2 regions of the Isoptericola nanjingensis genome follow, and region 2 is predicted to be linked to the other one. Evidence: riboswitches for the same ligand, from Rfam matches in the RefSeq annotation. Region 2 holds a riboswitch; the other holds the start of a gene.

Region 1 (6,556 bases), on a different contig from region 2:
CTGGTCGAGGTTGGCGTCGACCGTGTCCCGGCCGCCGTCCTGCAGGGCGTAGGCGGCGAGCTTGGCGGCCAGGCCGATCCCCCGCCCCTCGTGCCCGCGCAGGTAGACGACGACGCCGCGGCCGGCCTCGGCGACCCGGCGCAGCGACTCGTCGAGCTGCGGCCCGCAGTCGCACCGGAGGCTGCCGAACGCGTCACCCGTGAGGCACTCGGAGTGCACGCGCGCGAGCACCGGCCCGTGCGCCGGGTCCGCGAGGGAGTCGAGGGACCCGGCCACCAGCGCCACGTGCTCGTTCCCCGTGCGGGTGTCCCGGTAGGCGACGGCGACGAGGTCGCCGTGCCGGGTGGGCAGGGTCGTGACGGCGACGCGCTCGACGAGGATCTCGGTGGCGCGCCGGTAGGCGGCGAGGTCGGCCACGCTGATCAGGGCGAGGCCGTGCTCGGCCGCGAACTCCCGCAGCGCGGGCAGCCGCATCATGGTGCCGTCGTCGTGCACCAGCTCGGCGAGCACGCCGGCCTCCCCGCGCCCGGCCAGCCGCGCGAGGTCGACGGCCGCCTCGGTGTGCCCGCGTCGCTCCAGGACGCCGCCGGGGCGCGCCCGCAGCGGCAGCACGTGCCCGGGCCGGGTGAGGTCCGCTGGCACCGCCTTCGGGTCGGCGAGCAGGCGTGCGGTGCGGGCGCGGTCGGCGCCGGAGATGCCGGTCGAGACGCCCGTGGCGGCGTCGACCGTCACCGTGTACGCCGTGCGGTAGGCGTCCTCGTTCGCCTCGACCATGAGGGGCAGCCCGAGCCGGTCGAGCGAGTCCCCGGCCACGCCCACGCACACGAGGCCGCTCGTGTGCCGCACGAGGAAGCCCATGAGCTCCGGCGTCGCGGCGTCGGCGGCGAGGATGAGGTCGCCCTCGTTCTCCCGGTCCGCGTCGTCCGCGACGACGACGGGGCGGCCCGCCGCGACGTCGTCGATCGCCCGCGCCACGCGCTCGACGGCGCCGCTCATCGTGCCGCCACCGTCGCCGCGAGGTGCCGCTCGACGTACTTGCTCAGCACGTCGACCTCGAGGTTGACCCGCTCTCCGACGGCGCGGGAGCCGAGCGTCGTGCGGGCCCTGGTCTCGGGGATGAGGCTCACGGTGAACGCGTCGTCGCGGGCGTCCACGACGGTGAGGCTCACGCCGTCGACGGCGATCGAGCCCTGCGCCACCACGTACCGCGCCAGCGCCGGAGGCAGCGCGACGTCGACGACCTCCCACTGCGTGCCCGGCGTGCGGGCGAGCACCGTCCCGACGCCGTCGACGTGGCCCTGCACGACGTGCCCGCCGAACCGTCCGTCCGCCGCGAGCGCGCGCTCGAGGTTGACCGGGTCGCCGGCTCGCCGCCCGCCGAGGCTCGTACGGGCCAGGGTCGCGGCCATGAGGTCGGCGGTCCAGGTGGCGCGGCCGTCGTGCACCCCCGTCTCCGCCACGGTCAGGCAGCAGCCGTCGACGGCGATCGAGTCGCCGAGCCGGACGCCCTCGAGCACGGTGTCGGCGGCGACGGTGAGGCGGGCGCCGTCGGCGTGCTCGCGCACCGCGACGACGGTGCCGAGCTCCTCCACGATTCCGGTGAACATGGCTCAGCGCTCCTTCCGCGGCCGCAGGGCGAGCCGCACGGTGGGGATGTCGGTGGGGTCGTCCGGGTCCCGGGGCAGGACGGCGACGTCGAGGAGGTCGAGGCGCGCGGCGTCGGCGATGGTCCCGATGCCGAGGTCGGCGACGGCCGACGCGCCGACCCCGAGCAGCACGGGCGCGACGTACGCGACCACGTCGTCGACGAGCCGGGCGCGCCAGAAGGCGGCGGCGAGCGCGGGCCCGCCCTCGAGCAGCACGTGCCGGTGCTCGCGGTACCAGAGCAGGTCCAGCACCTCGTGCGGGTCGTGGGTGCGCAGGTGGATCACTGCCTCGCCGGCCGCCGCGGCGCGCGCGAGCCGGGACGACGCGGGCAGGTCCCGCAGCCCGACGACGACGCGGTCCGGCTGCTGCCCCGTCAGCGGGGCGTGCCGCACGGTGAGGTCGGGGTCGTCGGCGAGCGCGGTGCCGGTGCCGACGACGACGGCGTCCACCCCGGCGCGCAGGCGGTGCACGTCGTGGCGCGCGGCCCGTCCCGTGATCCAGCGCGAGGTGCCGTCGGCGGCCGCGGAGCGCCCGTCGAGCGTGCTCGCGACCTTCCAGGTGACGACGGGACGGCCGAGCTCCTGCGCGCGCGTCCAGACGGCGTTGAGCGCGCGCGCCTCGTCCGCCAGCACGCCGCCGACGACCTCGACGCCCGCGGCGCGCAGGCGTGCGGCGCCGCCCGACGCGGCAGGGTTGGGGTCGTGCTGGCCGTGCACGACCCGCGCGACCCCCGCGGCCAGAAGCGCGTCGGCGCAGGGACCGGTGCGGCCGTGGTGGTTGCAGGGCTCGAGCGTGACGACGGCGGTGGTCCCGCGCGCGGCGCCCGGGCCGCGGGACTCGGTCGCGCGGCGCAGCGCCTCGACCTCGGCGTGCGGCGTGCCCGCGCCGCGGTGGAAGCCCTCCGCGATCGAAGCACCGTCGGCGTCGAGGAGCATGCACCCGACGCGCGGGTTGGGTCCTCGTGCCGGCCCCTGCGCGGCCAGCTCGAGCGCACGCTGCATCGCGGCGCGCTCTGCCGTGGTGGCGCTCATCCGTCCTGCCCCTGTCGTCCGGTCGCGGACCCCGGGGCAGGAAGGCGGGGTCGGACGTGCTCGCACCGACCGGTCGCGGACGGTCGTCACGAAGGACGACACCGGCCGAGGGGCCGGGGGTCGGACCGGACGGGGAGCCGTCGCGTGCGCTTCCCATCCGGACTTTGACCGTCGGTCCAGGAGTTCCACCTGGTCAACCGGTCACAGGCTGTGACCGGGTCGCGGACTTTCACCGCCGGCTCGGAATTTCACCGACCCCAGAGCACGCGAGCAATTCGCTCGTCATCGCCGACCGTGCCACGGCCCGCGCCCGCGTGGCAAGCCCGAGTGGCGCACGTCTCACCCGCGACCGCGCGCCGTGCGCCGCTCGTCGTCCCGCCCCAGCGCGACGCCGAGGGCGACGAGCACGAGGAGATCCACCACCAGGCCCGCCACCGCCACCCAATGCACCGCGCGGAACGCGAGCAGCTGGGTGACCAACAGGCTGACGAGGACCCCGCGCCGCACCCACACCGCCCCCGCGCGGTGGTCCCGCGGGCCGACGACGAGCGCCCACACGACGCACGCCACGGTCGCGGCGACGGCCACGAGGATCCCGACGCCGACCCAGGACGGCACCGCGATCCCGCCGAGCAGCACCCGCAGCGCCACCACGACCGACCCGGCACTGGTGGCGAGCACCGCCACCGTCACGACCGCGGCGGCCCACCGGTGCTCCATCGCCTCGGCGAACCACGCGGACACCCGGACGACCAGCGCCCGGACGGGGTCCGGCACGGTCACGTCGTCGCGCGGCACGGCCTCCACCAGCGCGGCGACCTCCTCCGCCGCCGGCTCGCCGCGGCCCCGCTCCACGAGCGCCCGCGCCTCCTCGCGCTCCACGTCCGTGAAGCCGCCCGCCACGCCGGCCACGGCGCGGTCGGTCGCCACCGCGAGGTACTCCGCGGGGTGGTGCGCCCGTCGCCCGTGCAGGGCCTCCACGAGCAGCACGAGCACGACGACGACCGCGTAGATCAGCGCCGCCGTCGGCTCGTAGAAGTAGTCGTTGTCGGAGGTGACGAACTTGCCGATCTCGTCGACGAACAGCCCGAAGCCGACGCCGCCCAGCACCGCACCGAGCGACCGCGGCGCCGGCCCGACCCACGACAGCAGCACCACCACCGCGAGCGCCATGCCTAGCCCGCCCCACAGGACGTGCGCCACGTGCAGCCCGCCGCCGCCCACCTGCGGGTACCCGGACGCCGCGAGCAGGAACCGCGTGACGAGCACCGTCGCCACCGTCACGACCAGGAACGTCACCAGGTGGCGCACCGCGGACGTGTCGCGCGCCGCGCCCAGGCGCAGCAGGCGACCACGGCGGGCCAGCGGGGCCCGGCTCATCGGCGACTCATCGGCGGCTCATCAGCGACTCGTCGGCGGCTCACCGGCGCGTCAGCGCCGCCGCTTCTCCCGCACGCGGACGCTGATCTCGATGGGCGACCCCTCGAACCCGAAGGTCTCGCGCAGGCGGCGCTCGATGAAGCGTCGGTACCCGGCCTCGAGGAACCCGGTGGCGAAGATGACGAACCGCGGCGGGCGCGTCGAGGCCTGGGTGCCGAACAGGATGCGCGGCTGCTTGCCGCCGCGCAGCGGGTGCGGGTGGGCGGCCACGAGCTCGCCGAGGAACGCGTTGAGGCGCCCGGTCGGGATGCGGGTGTCCCACGACTCGAGCGACGTCTCGAGCGCGCGCGTCAGCTTGTCGGTGTGCCAGCCCGTGCGGGCCGAGACGTTGACGCGCGGCGCCCACTGCACCTGCACCAGGTCCCGCTCGATCTCGCGCTCGAGGTACGGGCGACGGTCGTCGTCCATGAGGTCCCACTTGTTGTACGCGATGACGAGCGCCCGGCCCGCGTCGACGGCCTGCGAGATGACGCGCGTGTCCTGCTCGGTCATCGGCTGCGAGGCGTCGACGAGCACGACGGCGACCTCGGCCTTCTCGATCGCGGCCTGGGTGCGCAGCGAGGCGTAGAAGTCGGCGCCGCGCGTCTGGTGCACACGGCGGCGGATGCCCGCGGTGTCGACGAACCAGTAGGGCACGCCCTTGATCTCGACGAGCTCGTCGACCGGGTCGCGGGTGGTGCCCGCGGTCTCGTCGACGACGACACGCTCGGCGCCGGCGATCTTGTTCAGCAGCGACGACTTGCCGACGTTCGGGCGGCCGACGAGGGCGACGCGGCGCGGGCCGGCGGGCCGCAGCTCCCCGTGCTCGGAGACCTCGGGCAGCACCTTCATCGCGGCGTCCAGCAGGTCCCCGGTGCCGCGCCCGTGCAGCGCGGAGACCGGGTGCGGCTCGCCGAGGCCGAGGGCCCAGAGGTAGGCGGCGTCCGCCTCGCCCGACGGCCCGTCGACCTTGTTGGCGCACAGCACGACCGGCTTGCCCGAACGGCGCAGCAGCTCCACGACGCGCTCGTCCGTCGACGTCGCGCCCACGGTGGAGTCGACGACGAAGATGACGGCGTCGGCCAGCTCGACGGCGACCTCCGCCTGCTCGGCGACCTTCGACTCGATGCCCGCCACGTCGACCTCCCAGCCGCCCGTGTCCACGAGGGTGAACTCGCGACCGGCCCACTCGCCGGGGTAGCTCACCCGGTCGCGGGTGACGCCCGGGGTGTCCTCCACGACGGCCTCGCGGCGGCCGAGGATGCGGTTGACGAGCGTCGACTTGCCGACGTTCGGGCGGCCGACGACGGCGAGCACCGGCAGCGGCGCCTCGCCGGGGCCGAAGCCCTCCTCGTCCCACTCGGCGTCCAGCAGCGCTCGGTCGGCCTCGTCGAGCTCGAAGTCCTCCAGGCCGGCGCGCAGCGCGCGCTCGCGCGCTTCGTCGTCGCCGTCGGACTCGAGGACATCCGCCACGGCGTCACGGCCCTCGGTGTCCGCATGGTCCGCGGGCGCCGCGGCGACGCCGGGCGCAGGCGGGGCGGTGGGCTCGTCGGTGGGCTCGGCAGCGGGCACGGAGCCGTCGGCGGGAGTGGTCATGCGCACCATTCTCCCAGGCCGAGCGGCCTGTCACGAACGAGACCCGCGTCACCGGGTCCGGACGGTGCCGCGCGCACGCGCCGGGTGGCGGGTCAGGCGGTGACCTGCGCGACGACCGCGAGGACGGCGTCGACCGTCTGGTCGAAGTCGAGGTCGGACGAGTCGACGGTGGCGACGCCGTCGGCCGCGACCTGGAACTGGCTGACGGTGGAGTCGTCGCGGTCGCGGCGCAGCACCTGGTCGCGCGTCGCCTCGACGGCCGACTCGTCGGCCGCGCCGTGCACCTCGAGCGAGCGGCGGCGCAGCCGGGCCTCCTCGCTCGCGGTGAGCAGCACGCGGGCGTCCGCGTCGGGGGCGACGACGGTCGTGATGTCGCGCCCTTCCGCGACGACGCCCTTGCCGCCCGAGAAACCGCCCGGCGCGCTCTCGGTCTCGATCACGGCGCGCTGCCGGCGCCGGAGCTCGGCGCGCACGTCGAGATTGGTGGCCACCTGCGAGACGGCCGTGGAGACCTCGGTGGTGCGGATCGCCGCGGCGACGTCGCGACCGCCCAGGCGGACGGTCGGGGCAGCCGGGTCCACCCCCATCTCGAGCGGCATGGCGCGCACGGCGTCGGCCACCGCCGCCTGGTCGGCGAGGTCGGTGCCGCCGTCGACGCACCACAGCGTCGCGGCCCGGTACATCGCGCCGGTGTCGAGGTAGGCGAGCCCCAGCCGGGCCGCCACCGCCTTGGAGACGCTGGACTTGCCGGACCCGGAGGGACCGTCGACGGCGATGACGACCACGAGTGCTCACCTTCTGTTGTCGCGCGGAGTGTCGCGCGGGACTACGGGACTTCGGGGACTGCGGGGGCTGCGGGGACT
Region 2 (6,556 bases):
GACCGCTGGCCAAGAACCAGATGGTGCAGGAGCGGCTCACCCGCATGCTCTCGCTCGTCACGCAGATGCAGCTGCTCGTCGCGCAGATCACGCGCCTGGCGGACGCCGGCACGCTCACCGGCGAGCAGGCCTCGCTCGCGAAGTACACGACGACGCGGCAGGCCCGCGAGGTCGCCTCCATCGCCCGCGACATGCTCGGCGGCAACGGCATCCTCCTCGGCAACCGCGTCGCGCGGCACTTCGCCGACCTCGAGGCCCTGCACACCTACGAGGGCACCGAGTCGATGCAGGCGCTCATCGTCGGTCGTGACATCACCGGGGTCTCGGCCTTCGCCTGAGCCCTGCAGCCTTCGCACGACGGGGACCCGCGCAGCCGCGCGGGTCCCCGTCGTCGTCCCCGGCCAGGTCCACGGTGACGACGTCGGGGAGGCGCAGCCCGAGCCAGAACGCCCCTGCCGATGGACCAGGGGCGACGCGGCCGGTCGCGACCAGCCATGCCGTGAGCACCATGCCGTGCGTCCCGACCACCAGGTCGCCTCGGCCGGCGTGGTCGCGCACGGCGTCGTCGAACCGGCGGGCCGCGCCCTCCGCGGACTCCCACCCGTCGTGCCGCGTGTCGGGCGCGCCCTCGACCCAGGCGCGCCGCGCCTCCCGGAACTCCGGGGAGACGGGCTCGGGCGGTCGCCGGATCTCCCCGAACCGCGGGTCCGTGGGGACGTCGGCGACGCCGAGCGCGAGGGAGAGCGTCTCCACCGCCTTGCGCTCGTCGCTCGCGACGGCACGTGCGCCCTCCGGGAGGCGGAGCCCGCGGGCCGCGACACGGCCTGCACGGGACAGCGGCCAGACGTGCGGAGGGACGTCATCGGTCACGTGCGGGGCTGCATGACGGACGACGGTGACGCGCACGGGGCCAGTCTGCCCGCGCCTCGCGGACCGACGACCTTGAGTCCAGGGATGGCCGACGGCAGCTCGAGCTGCCGCGCCGAGCCCGAACTGCCGCGGTGAGCGCCGTCAGGGCGCGACCGCGGGCGTCGTCGCCCCCGCCTGGGCCTGCTCACGCCGGTGCACGCGCCACCACACGAAGAACCCGGTCAGGGTGAAGACGCCGTAGAACACGTACATCAGCGCCGTGGCGTAGTAGCCCGCCGACCAGAGCAGGGGCACTCCCACGACGTCCACTGCCACCCAGACCAGCCAGAACTCGACCCAGCCCTTCGCCATGCCGTACGTGGCGACCAGCGAGCCCATGAAGATCCACGCGTCCGACCACACCGGCTCGTAGGAGCCGAGGGCGCGGAACAGCGGGGTGAGCAGCAGGGTGCCGCCGACCATCACGACGACGATGCCGACGCGCTCCCGCCAGGTCGCCCAGTGGGGGTGCACCGCGGCGCCGCCGTCGGCGGGGATCCTGCCGTCGGCGCGGACCTCCAGGGCGGCACGCTCGGTGCGCCGCCACTGCACCCAGCCGTAGATCGACACGATCAGGAACATCACCTGCCGGCCCGCCTGGCCGAGCATGTCGGCGCGGCTCGAGTCGCCGAACCACGAGCCCATGAAGACCGTGAACAGCACCAGGTTGCCGACGATGCCGACGGGCCACGCCCACACCTTGCGGCGCATGCCGCCGAGCGCGGAGGCGAGGCCGAACAGGTTGCCGACGATCTCGCGCCACGACATGTGCTGGTCGCCGATGGTCAGCGTGGCGTTGAAGAACGCGTCGATCGCGTCCATCGTTCACTCTCCCGGTCCGAGGTGCGGCGTCCGGGGTGAGGGGTCGGCGCTCGCCGCGTCGGGCCCCGTAGGGCCGTCGTCGGCGGCACGACACCCGGCGGCACCCACCCTGACGGGTGCGTGCCGCACGTGCTTCCTCCCATCCGGACTTTGACCGTCGGCCCTGGAATCTCACCAGGTCAGCCGGCCTCTCCCCGCGTCTGCGGGTGGAGGCCGGGTCGCGGGCTGTCACCGCCGGCTCGGAATTTCACCGACCCCGGAGCACGTACGTGCGTGTCTTTCCACCGCCGGAGGTCCCGGCGGCGTCCTGCACAACTCAGGATGCCACAGCGGCATTCCCGGCGGCAGCATCGTGTCCGGCCGTCTCGACCGACGGTCAGGCCAGCGCGTCGCGGACGGCGCGCGCGACGTCGTCCGGCCCCGCCCCGGGCTCCAGCACCGTGACCACGACGCGCTTCCCGTCGCCGCCCGTCGCGACCGTCCGGGCCTCGCCGGCGGAGGCGACGTCGGTGTCGCCGGCAGGGGCGGACGACGGCGCGGAGTCGTCGTCGCCGTGCGGGAACGGGGAGACGGCGGCGCGCCGCAGGTCGGCGAACGCTTCCTCCAGCTCCGGCCGCAGGTCGAGGTGGGGGTTGCGCAGCCAGCGCCGCAGGATCGCGTTGTGCACCGCGACGACGGACGCCGCGAACGCGATCGACATCGTCGTGGTGGACCGGTCGGGCGGCAGCGTGTCGCGCAGGTAGGCGGTGAACGCGCGCTCGTAGCGGTGCGTCGTGACCAGCTCGCGGTCGCGCAGCGCGGGCACCTGCTGCAGCAGCTGGTGCCGGGCGATCGACGTCTCGCGCTGGCCCACGTGGTGGTCGAAGACGAGCCGTGCCGCGCGGCAGACCTCGAGGTACGGGTCGGTGGTCGGGTCCCACGCCCGCTCGGGCGCGCGGCCCGACTCCTCGCTGGCCCGCGCCTCGGGCCGGGTCTCCGCGAGCATGACGACGACCTCCTCCAGGAGCAGCTCGTGGTCCGCGAAGACCACGTCCTCCTTGGAGCGGAAGCGGCGGAAGAACGTCGCACGGCTGACGCGGGCGGCGTCGGCGATCTCCTCGACGGTGGTCTGCTCGTAGCCCTGCCGGGAGAAGAGGTCGATCGCGGCGTCGACGGCCTGGGCGTGGGTGTGCGTCCGGACGGCGGTCATGCCTGGGAGATTACTCCGGCACCGCCGGTCGTCCTTCCGGCGTCCGCTCGTCCGTGGACCCCAGCTGCAGCCGGTAGAACCGGAAGAAGCCGAAGTCGTCGACCGGCAGCACCTCGACGCCGGCGTAGCCCGCCGCACGCGCGTAGCGCCGCAGCGTGGCCGGGCGCATCACGGTGCCCGTGCCGGCCGACGGGGTCGTGGACAGGCCGTCCGGCAGGCACACGAACAGGCTGTAGCCGTACATGATCCGGTCGACGTCATCGGCCGGGGCGCGGAACTCGTCGGCGACGGCCTCGTCCATGACCACCACGACGCCGTCCGGCCGCATCGCGCGGCGCACGCCCTCGAGCACGGCGACCGGGCGCGGCATGTCGTGCACGCACTCGAAGGCGAACGCCGCGTCGTAGGGCTGGGCGACGGCGAGCTCTGCGGCGTCTGCGAGGTGGAAGAAGGCTCGCCGTTCGAGGCCCGCCTCCGCGGCGGCCGCCCGTGCGGCGGCCACGGACGGACGGTCGACGTCGATGCCGTGGACCTCGGCGAGCGGGTACGCCTCGGCGAGCGCGAGCGTCGACCAGCCGAAGCCGCAGCCGACGTCGACGACGCGGGCCCCGGGCCGGGAGAGCGCCTCGTGGACGGCGGGCAGCGCCGCGAGCGTCGGTGCCAGGCGGCGCTCGAACCACGGGCGGTTGACGTCGGACTGCGCCTGGCGGGCGTCGTCGCCGAGCTGGTCCCACGACACCCCGCCGCCGTCCCGGTACGACTCGAGCAGACGGGGCAGCTGCGGCCCGATCGCGCCGACGAACCGGGCCAGGGGCGCCAGGTACGACAGCGAGGACGTGTCGGTCAGCACCTCCGCGTGCGCCGCGGGCAGCGCGTAGAGGCGGGTCCGGGCGACGGCCTGCGGGTCCGCGTCGAGCGCGGGTGCCGCGCCGGCGTCCTCCGCGACGAGGACACCGGAGGCCGCCTGCTGCTCCAGCCACTCGCGCGCGTACCGCTCGGCCGTGCCGGTGGCCTCCGCGAGCCCCGTGGACGTCAGGGGGCCGGACGACGCGAGCGCCTGGTACCAGCCGAGCCGGTCGCCCACGTGCACGGCCAGGACGTCGATGGCGCCGAGCGTGGCGGCGAACAGCCGGTCGGCGAACGCGTCGGCGGTGTCGGTCGGGTCGGTCATGGCGGCACCTCCGTGCCGTGGCCCGGACGTGCGGACCCCGCGGCGTCGTCGGGAGGCGGCGCCCGTCTCGACGCTAGCTCGCGGGAGTCCGGCGCGTCGACCGCCCGGGCGGGTGATCCGCGTCAGCCGCGACGGCGCCTGCGGTCGTCGTCCGGCTCCCCGCGACGACGCTCGTCGAAGCCCGCCTCGGCGGGGCGCCGGGCGCGCTGCAGGTACCGGATCTCCCGCACCGCGACCCCTGCGGCGAGGAAGAACGGGATCCACGCCCAGACCCTGCCGCGCAGCACGACCCACAGCATCGCGAGCGCGACGGCGCACGCCCCGACCACGGTCCACACGCTCGCCCACCGCACCTTGCGCACGGGCCGAGGCTACCGCTGCGCCTCCCGCGGAACACGTGCCCCCGGCATGGGTAGGGTGGCGGTCGTGACTTCCGGGACCACGACCGCGCCTGAGACCACCACCGCCCCCACCACCACCGTCCCCGTCGTGGACGTCTACGTCGACCCGCTGTGTCCGTTCGCGTGGATCACGTCCCGCTGGGCCCTCGAGGTGGCGGAGCACCGGGACGTGGAGCTCACGTTCCGGCTGATGAGCCTGTACCTGCTGAACAAGGACCGGGACATCCCGGCGGACTACCGGGCGAAGATCGAGGCGTCGCGCGGCATCGGCCGCGTCGCCGCGGCGGTGCAGACCGAGCACGGCCCCGAGGCGTTCAGCGCCTTCTACACCGCGGCCGGCACGCGCATCCACCCGGGCGGCCGCCGGGACGACCTCGACGCCGTCGCCGTGGAGGCCCTGGCCGAGGCCGGCCTGCCCGCGTCGCTGGCCTCCGCCGCGTCGTCGGACGCCTACGACGCCGCCCTCGCCGTCTCGCACGAGGAGGGCATGAAGCCGGTGGGCGAGGACGTCGGCACGCCGACGATCCACGTCGACGGCGTCGCGTTCTTCGGTCCGGTCCTCACGCGCATCCCGCGCGGCGAGGACGCGGTGCGGATCTTCGACGGCGCCGTCGCGCTCGCGTCGTTCCCGGACTTCTTCGAGCTCAAGCGGTCGCGCACCAGCTCGCCGTCCTTCGACTGATCCCCGCACCACACCCCCGCACCACACCCCCGCACCACACCCCCGCACCACACCCCCGCACCACACCCCCCGCACCCCGAGAGGCGAACCATGACCCTCGACCTGCGTGTCTTCACCGAGCCCCAGCAGGGTGCGTCGTACGACGACCTGCTCGCCGTCGCGAAGGCGACCGAGGACCTCGGCTACAGCGCGTTCTTCCGCTCCGACCACTACCTGACGATGGGCGGCGACGGCCTGCCGGGCCCCACCGACGCCTGGACGACGCTGGCCGGCCTGGCCCGCGACACCTCCACCGTGCGCCTCGGCACCCTCGTCACGTCGGCCACGTTCCGCCACCCCGGCGTGCTGGCGATCCAGGTGGCGCAGGTGGACCAGATGTCCGGCGGCCGTGTCGAGATCGGGCTCGGCGCCGGCTGGTTCGCGCGCGAGCACGAGGCGTACGGGATCCCGTTCCCGGCCAAGCGGTTCGGGCTCCTCGAGGAGCAGCTGGAGATCCTCACCGGGCTGTGGGGCACGCCCGTCGGCGGGTCGTACTCGTTCGACGGCGAGCACTACACGCTCGTCGACTCCCCGGCCCTGCCCAAGCCTGCCCAGGCGAAGATCCCCGTCATCGTGGGCGGAGGCGGGCCGAAGCGCACGCCGGCGCTGGCCGCCCGGTTCGGCGACGAGTACAACCAGGCGTTCCCCGAGCTGGACACGGTCGCGCCGCGCATCGGCGTGATCAACGAGGCGCTGGAGGCGGCGGGGCGCACGCCGGACTCCATCGTGCAGTCCGTCGCCCTGGTGCTCGCGGTCGGCAAGGACGAGGCGGAGTTCACCCGGCGCGCGGCGGCGATCGGCCGCGAGCCGGCCGAGCTGCGCGAGCACGGCGTCGCGGGCACCGTCTCCGAGGCCGTCGACCTGCTCGGCTCGTTGCGCGACCAGGGGATCCAGCGCGTGTACCTGCAGGCGCTCGACCTGCACGACCTCGACCACCTGGACCTGGTGGCGCGCGAGGTCGCGACGCAGCTCTGAGGCGAGCCGCAGGCCTGTGACCTGCGGCGACAGTCGGCCAGGGCGACGGTCTCGCCTGCTGAACTCACCCCGCCGAACTCGTGACACGGGGGCACGGCGGGGCTAAGTTCGCGACAGACGACGAGGTGGCCCGCTCTCCGGAGCGGGTCACCTCGACCCGTTCAGGGCGGAGGTCGCGCCCGCCGCAGGCCCGCAGCACCGTCACGACGCTGCCGTCGCCCGGACGACGTGGTCCACGCTCCCCGCCGCACGACCGCGCCCATGCCCGGAGGACACGCCATGTCCGTCTCCGAGTTCGACCGTCTTGTCGTCACCCCGCGCCGCACCGAGCACGTCCGGTCGCGCCCCCACGGCCCGCTCAGCGCGGA

The links. Region 2 has a riboswitch for FMN ahead of pnuC (nicotinamide riboside transporter PnuC). Riboswitches for the same ligand answer to the same signal wherever they lie in the genome.
Region 1: linked by a shared signal. The riboswitch ahead of ribD (bifunctional diaminohydroxyphosphoribosylaminopyrimidine deaminase/5-amino-6-(5-phosphoribosylamino)uracil reductase RibD) and the one ahead of pnuC (nicotinamide riboside transporter PnuC) in region 2 are both predicted to bind FMN.

The regions. Positions count from the first base shown of each region.
Region 1 covers NZ_JBNOZL010000003.1:225,534-232,089, reverse strand. Annotated here, with positions in the region: gene ACQP6G_RS06520 (bifunctional 3,4-dihydroxy-2-butanone-4-phosphate synthase/GTP cyclohydrolase II) at 1-996, opposite strand, end outside; gene ACQP6G_RS06515 (riboflavin synthase) at 993-1,607, opposite strand; gene ribD (bifunctional diaminohydroxyphosphoribosylaminopyrimidine deaminase/5-amino-6-(5-phosphoribosylamino)uracil reductase RibD) at 1,611-2,678, opposite strand; FMN riboswitch at 2,819-2,948, opposite strand; gene ACQP6G_RS06505 (hypothetical protein) at 3,018-4,058, opposite strand; gene der (ribosome biogenesis GTPase Der) at 4,110-5,693, opposite strand; gene cmk ((d)CMP kinase) at 5,786-6,478, opposite strand.
Region 2 covers NZ_JBNOZL010000009.1:158,054-164,609, forward strand. Annotated here, with positions in the region: gene ACQP6G_RS18655 (acyl-CoA dehydrogenase family protein) at 1-338, shown strand, start outside; gene ACQP6G_RS18660 (histidine phosphatase family protein) at 313-906, opposite strand; gene pnuC (nicotinamide riboside transporter PnuC) at 1,012-1,731, opposite strand; FMN riboswitch at 1,858-1,999, opposite strand; gene ACQP6G_RS18670 (TetR/AcrR family transcriptional regulator) at 2,108-2,920, opposite strand; gene ACQP6G_RS18675 (class I SAM-dependent methyltransferase) at 2,931-4,091, opposite strand; gene ACQP6G_RS18680 (hypothetical protein) at 4,214-4,453, opposite strand; gene ACQP6G_RS18685 (mycothiol-dependent nitroreductase Rv2466c family protein) at 4,518-5,174, shown strand; gene ACQP6G_RS18690 (LLM class F420-dependent oxidoreductase) at 5,265-6,188, shown strand; gene ACQP6G_RS18695 (glycosyltransferase family 2 protein) at 6,468-6,556, shown strand, end outside.